2 linked regions of the Alloyangia pacifica genome follow. The protein of the gene in region 2 interacts with the protein of the main gene of each other region in a pairwise test. Links are inferred from orthologs where the notes say so. Each region holds a gene or a part of one and is shown on either strand. Other genes may lie near its edges.

What was found.
Region 1: the proteins of CEW88_RS10615 (region 2) and ftsZ interact in binary tests that used the Escherichia coli proteins (3 or more experiments, as listed by UniProt). The link is inferred for Alloyangia pacifica from one-to-one orthologs.

Annotation. Positions count from the first base shown.
Region 1 is NZ_CP022189.1:1,046,637-1,049,799, reverse strand. Bases 2-2,849 are described here. They hold ftsZ (cell division protein FtsZ), read right to left. Parts: upstream 2,330-2,849; coding sequence 674-2,329; downstream 2-673. Other genes in these bases: ftsA (cell division protein FtsA), read right to left, coding at 2,712-2,849; lpxC (UDP-3-O-acyl-N-acetylglucosamine deacetylase), read right to left, coding at 2-406. In the rest of the region: more of lpxC, read right to left, coding at 1-1; more of ftsA, read right to left, coding at 2,850-3,163. UniProt on the Escherichia coli protein: Essential cell division protein that forms a contractile ring structure (Z ring) at the future cell division site. The regulation of the ring assembly controls the timing and the location of cell division.
Region 2 is NZ_CP022189.1:2,201,205-2,204,507, reverse strand. Bases 269-3,256 are described here. They hold CEW88_RS10615 (rod shape-determining protein), read right to left. Parts: upstream 2,292-3,256; coding sequence 1,245-2,291; downstream 269-1,244. Other genes in these bases: CEW88_RS10605 (hypothetical protein), read right to left, coding at 3,132-3,256; CEW88_RS10610 (YtoQ family protein), read right to left, coding at 2,599-3,048; mreC (rod shape-determining protein MreC), read right to left, coding at 269-1,128. In the rest of the region: CEW88_RS10625 (rod shape-determining protein MreD), read right to left, coding at 1-176; more of mreC, read right to left, coding at 169-268; more of CEW88_RS10605, read right to left, coding at 3,257-3,303. UniProt on the Escherichia coli protein: Forms membrane-associated dynamic filaments that are essential for cell shape determination. Acts by regulating cell wall synthesis and cell elongation, and thus cell shape.

The sequences.
Region 1 (3,163 bases), 1.2 Mb from region 2 along the record:
CGACGGTCTTGAGAATCTCGATGGCGCGGACCGGAGCACGCAATTCGCGCACGCCGCGCGCGAGGATCGCGCGAACGAAGGGTGCGGCGGAGCCGTCGACGATCGGAACCTCGGGACCGTCGATCTCGATCAGCGCGTTGTGGATGCCGCAACCGGCGAGCGCGGCCATCACGTGTTCGATGGTCGACACCGAGACGCCGGCGCGGTTCTTGATGAGGGTGCAGAGCGGCGAGATCTCGACCGCGTCGAAGCGGGCGGGGACGAGGGCGTCGCCGATTTCGATGTCCGTGCGCTTGAACCAGATGCCGTGCTCGGCGGCGGCCGGGCAAATGGTCATCCGGACAGGCGCGCCGGAATGAAGGCCCACGCCCTGGAAGCTCACTGCACTGCGGATCGTCGTTTGCACTTTGGTCACCTTTGTCTGGAGCGCCCCCTCCCCAGCGGCGCGCACCTTTGCTGGGAGGGAGATACTCACAGGGGGACAAGTTCTCAAATCAAGTATTGCAACGAAGTGAAACATGCGGGTTTCCTAATGGGCGGATGCACGCCGGACCTTCGCGAACCTCCGCCAAATACTTGGTTTACAACGAAAAACACCCTCTCTTCCGAGAGGGTGTTCCGACGCGCCTTGCGCAGATCGTGCACCCGCGCGAGCCCGCGCGGGTGAAATATGTCAGTTTGCCTGGCGGCGCAGGAAGGCCGGGATCTCGATCCGGTCCTGCTCGGGCGCCTCTTCCGGGGCCGGGGCGGGCGCCGGACGCTGGGCCTGCATCGGCGGCTGGCGGCGGGCCTGCGGCTGCGGTTGAGGCGCTGCCGGCGCAGCGGGCTGGGCCTGCTGTTCGTGGGCGTGGTGGCCAGTCATGCGGTTGATCAGCGAGTTGATCCCGAAGCGGGGCTTCTCGGCTTCCGGCGCGCGCTGCGGTTCGGCCTGCTGCGGACGCGCCCCGGCGGGCTGGCCCTGGCGGTTGTTGCGGGCCGCCGCGGCGTGCAGGCGCTTCATCGTGTCGGCCGAAGGCTGACCCGGGGCGCGCGGCGCCACGAAGCTGTCGGGCGCGACGTCGAGAGGCGCGTGGTCGGGCTGGCGCTGGACCGGCTGCGGGCGGTAGGCGGGCGGCGGCAGACCGTCATCGGTCTCGGCCACCTCCTGCTGGGCACCCCCCATCTCGCCGAAGAGCGACGGTTCGTCTTCTTCGTAGGTTTGCTGGGTTGCCACCGGAGCGTGCTGCGGCGCGGCCTGTGCGGCCACCGGCTGCGGGGCGACGGGCTGCTGCGGCGCCGGGGCGGCGGCAACGGGCTGTTCTTCCGGCTGGGCGAGCGGCTGCGACAGCGGACGGCGCGGCACGGGCATTTCACCCTGCGAGCCCGAAGCGTCGATGCCGGTCGCGACGACCGAAACCCGCATGCGGCCTTCCATCGTGTCGTCAAGGGTCGAGCCCACGATGATGTTGGCGTCTGCGTCCACTTCCTCGCGGATGCGGTTGGCCGCCTCGTCAAGCTCGAACAGGGTGAGGTCGTGGCCACCGGTGATGTTGATGAGCACGCCCTTGGCGCCCTTGAGGCTGATTTCGTCGAGCAGCGGGTTGGCGATGGCCTTCTCGGCGGCCTGGATGGCGCGATCTTCGCCGTCCGCCTCGCCGGTGCCCATCATCGCCTTGCCCATCTCGTCCATCACCGCGCGCACGTCGGCGAAGTCGAGGTTGATGAGGCCCGGGCGAACCATGAGGTCGGTCACACCCTTGACGCCTTGGTAGAGCACGTCGTCGGCAAGGCTGAAAGCCTCGGTGAAGGTGGTCTTCTCGTTGGCCAGACGGAACAGGTTCTGGTTCGGGATGATGATCAGCGTGTCGACCACCTTCTGCAGGTGCTCGACGCCGTCTTCCGCCTGGCGCATGCGCTTGGCGCCTTCGAACTGGAAGGGCTTGGTCACCACGCCGACAGTCAGCACACCGAGCTCACGCGCGGCCTGCGCGATGATCGGGGCCGCGCCGGTGCCGGTGCCGCCGCCCATGCCGGCGGTGATGAAGCACATATGCGCGCCCGCGAGGTGATCGACGATCTGCTCGATGCTCTCTTCGGCGGCCGCCGAGCCAACCGACGGGCGGGCGCCTGCGCCAAGACCCTCGGTCACCTTCACGCCAAGCTGGACCTTGGCGGTCGACAGGCTCTGCTGCAGCGCCTGCGCGTCGGTGTTGGCAACCACGAAGTCCACGCCTTCGAGCTGCTTGGTGATCATGTTGTTGACTGCGTTGCCACCAGCGCCGCCGACGCCGAATACGGTGATCCGGGGCTTGAGCTCTTCCTGGCCGGGCATCGAGAGATTGAGTGCCATGTGATGTTCCGCCTGTCGTTTATGACTTGTTTCGCGCCTGTCCTGCGCCTTGCGACAATTATTACCGGGATCCTAGCGCTGGGTCACGTAAAAAACACAGATCCACCACGAAATATGGCTTTAGGATTGACTATTCGCGCGAGATTTCGCCAGTCCCTACCAAGTCTTGCGTCTGACGCTGGCGGTAATACAACACACCTCAGGGACACCCCCTGCTTGGCAGAAGGCGCAGCCGAATCTCTTTGTCTGTGTCGGAGATGCCTGCTCGCCTCTCCCTGACCGCGTCTTGCGCGCGGATCAGCCTTCACATTACGCGGTTTCTCTGCGCGGCGTCACCCCGAACTCTTCGTGAACAGAGCGTTTTCTGCGGCAAGAAATGCGCTTACCAGTTGTCGCGGAACCACTTCACCGCTTTCAGGAGCGACCGCGAGGAATAGCGCTCGATCGGAATTTCGAAGTCCCACCATTCGTCCTGCGGATGCGCCGCGAAGAGGCACATGCCCACCGCCGAAGCAAAGCCCGGCCCGGTGACGGCCTGCGGCAGCCCGTGCACGCGCATCGGACGGCCAAGGCGCACCTGGCTGCCGAGGATCCGGCTCGCCAGCCCGTCGAGACCGGGGATCTGGCTCGCCGCGCCGGTCAGCACGATCTGCTGGCTCGGCAGATGCTCGAAGCCCGCCGCGTCGAGGCAGGCGCGCACCTCCTCGAGGATTTCCTCGACCCGCGGGCGCATGATGCCGATCAGCTCGGCACGGCTCACCTGCCGGCGGTCGTGGTGCCAGTCACCGGTGTCGCCCGAGATCTCGATCATCTCGCGGTCGTCCATCCCGGTGG
Region 2 (3,303 bases):
TAGTCGGGCCGACGCAGCGCCCAGGCAAAGCACAGGGCGGTCAGCACGTCCGGTCCCGCATAGGCGGCGGGCATCAGGTCGAGCGGCAGCAGGTGGATGAAGATGAGCGCGAAGGTCAGGGCGACGAAAATGGCGCGCATCATCCAGACCTTGGCCGGGCGGCTGCTCTCAGCCATTGCCGGCCTCCGGCCCCGATCCGGGCTCCGCGTCGCTGAGCGGTGGCACCGTCGGATCGGTCACCGCCTCGGGCTGCGGTGCCTCGGGCGGGGTTTCGGGCAGGATCAGCCCCGACGGGGCGCTGACCCGCCGCGCGCCGTGGTCGCGCAGCACGCGCAGAAACTCCAGCCGCTCGTAATCGGCGGCAAGGCGCACGCGCAGCCGCCCGCCCGGATCCTGCACCACCTGGCCAATCAGCAGCCCCGGCGGGAAAACCTCGCCATCGCCCGAGGTGACAATGCGGTCGCCGGGCTTCACCAGGTCGGGGTTCTCGAGGAAATCGATCGGCGGGTTGGCCGAATTGTCGCCGACCACCATGGCCCGCTGGCCCGAGGGTTGGATCGTCGCCGGGATGCGACTGCTGGCGTCGGTCAGCAGGATCACCCGCGCCGTGTTGTTCCCGACCCCCGAGATGCGCCCGACTAGACCGATGCCGTCCATCGTGGCCCAGCCGTCGACGATGCCGTCGCGGCTGCCGACGTTGATCAGCACCGACTGGCGGAAGGGCGAGCCGCTGTCGGCCAGGACCACGCCGGTGATATAGGTCAGCCGCGGATCGAGCTGCACGTTGTTGAGATCGCGCAGCTTGGCGTTCTCCTGCTCGAGCTGCAGCGCGGCCTCCTTCCAGGCGGTCATCCGGCGCAGCTCGCGGCGCAGCTCCTGGTTCTGCTCGTGGATGCGCTGGTAGGACTGGAAGTCGCGCAGGATCTTCACCGCGCCGGTGACCGGCGCCATCGCCCAGTCGAACCCGGGCATGATGGTGTCGATCACCTGTGCGCGGAACCGCTCGACGCGCGGGCTGTCGATGCGCCAGAGGATGAACAGCCCGGTGAGCCACAGGATCAACACCGCCAGAAGCAGGCGCTTCAGCGGGGCGGAATAGTCTTCGCTGTTGGTGCCGTGTTTCGCCATCGGATCTCTGCGGGTGGCCTCTGCGTCACGTGTGCCTCAGGGGCGGTGCAGGGCGGGTGCGGCCTCGGCAGCACCCGCCCCGGACTATGCCGCAGCCGGGACGATCCCGAAAGGGATCAGCTGTCGTAGTCGATCGCGTGCTGCAGCTGCTTTTCGTATTCCAGCGCCTTGCCGGTGCCGAGCGCCACGCAGTTGAGGCTTTCCTCGGCGATGGACACCGCAAGCCCGGTCTGCTCGCGCAGCGCCAGATCGAGATCGCCCAGCAGCGCGCCGCCGCCGGTCAGCATGACGCCGCGATCGACGATGTCGGCCGCCAGATCCGGGGGGGTTGCTTCGAGCGCGGACATCACCGCCTCGCAGATCGCCTGCACCGGCTCGGACAGCGCCTCGGCCACCTGGGCCTGGCTGATCTCGGTTTCCTTCGGCACGCCGTTCAGCAGGTCGCGGCCGCGGATCTGCATCGAGCTGCCGCGCCCGTCGTCGGGCATGCGCGCGGTGCCGATCGACGTCTTGATGCGCTCGGCCGTGGCTTCACCCACCAGCAGGTTCTGCTGGCGGCGCAGGTAGTTGACGATGGCCTCGTCCATGCGGTCACCGCCGACGCGGATCGAGCGCGCATAGACGATGTCGCCCAGCGAGAGCACGGCCACCTCGGTGGTGCCGCCGCCGATGTCGACGACCATGTTGCCGGTCGGATCGGTGATCGGCATGCCGGCACCGATGGCCGCGGCGATCGGCTCGGCGATGAGCCCCGCCTTGCGCGCGCCAGCGCTCAGCACCGACTGACGGATCGCCCGCTTTTCCACCGGCGTCGCGCCATGCGGCACGCAGACGATGATCTTCGGCTTCGAGAAGGTCGAGCGCTTGTGCACCTTGCGGATGAAGTGCTTGATCATCTCCTCGGCGGTGTCGAAATCGGCGATGACGCCCTCGCGCATCGGCCGGATGGCTTCGATCGAGCCGGGGGTACGCCCCAGCATGAGCTTCGCATCCTCGCCGACGGCCAGCACCTTCTTGACGCCGTCCTTGACGTGATAGGCCACAACCGACGGCTCGGACAGAATGATTCCGCGACCTTTCACGTAGACCAGCGTGTTCGCCGTGCCGAGGTCAATGGCCATGTCCGCCGAGAAGGCGCCCATGAGTCTGTCCAGTCCAAACATTAAGTGTCCCGCCCCAGAAATACGCGTTTTGGCCCTCGACTCCCCTCGAGCGAAGGCTCGGGTGTTATAGGGTCGGACGGCGCGGCAAAAAAGCCCCCACCCTGCGCAAATGCGCGTGAAATCGCGTGTGGGGTCTTGCTGCCGCACATCCGCCGGTCGGCAGCGCCCCGACTCGGCGCTGAAGCACGTCGCACATCTCTCGGCATTTGCTTACGAAAGGGGCGCGACGGAACGTCGCGGCCGCCGCATCGGGCCGCAGGGCGAGGCGGGCCGCGTCGTGGCGTCACCCGGCGGCGATGATAGCCTGTTATTCGGGCAGGGCGCCGGTCAGAACGTAACGCAGCGTGGCCACCACCTCCTCGGGCTCGCGGGTGACCGCCAGCGCCGCGGCATCGACCTCCTTGAGCGCATGGTCATGCTCGGGGCGCTGCAGGATGATCAGCGACTTGCCGAGCGCGGCGGCATAGCCCGCGTCGAAGGCGGCATTCCACTGCTTGTACTGCTCGCCGAAGCGCACGACGACGACGTCGGCATCGGCGATCGCCTTGCGGGTGCGGATTGCGTTCATCTTGGCGCCCTTGTGGTCGTGCCAGAACTTGCTCTGTTCGGCGCCGAGGATGGCCACGCCGCAATCGTCACTGGCCGCGTGGTCGGTCACCGGGGCGCTGAAGGTCACATCAAGCCCCTGCGCCCCCGCGATGATACGCTCGCGCCAGTCGGTGTGAATCTCTCCCGAGAGATAGACGTTCAGTCCCATGGGGTGTCCCTTCCGTGTCCTTGCGTGCCGGGCAACCTATGCACTGACCGGCGCAAGACAACCGCAAAGGCGGGGAAGAGGGCTCAGAACTCGTGCCGGTAGGAGACGCCGAGCTTCTGCTCCTCGCCGAAATCATTGTCGATGTAGGAGCCGAAGAGCGCCACCGTGTCGGCCTCGGACAGGTGATAGGACAGCCCGCCGCCCAGCGAGATACCGTTGAAGTCGTCGGACCCGCGCGTGTAGATGCCGCCGGTC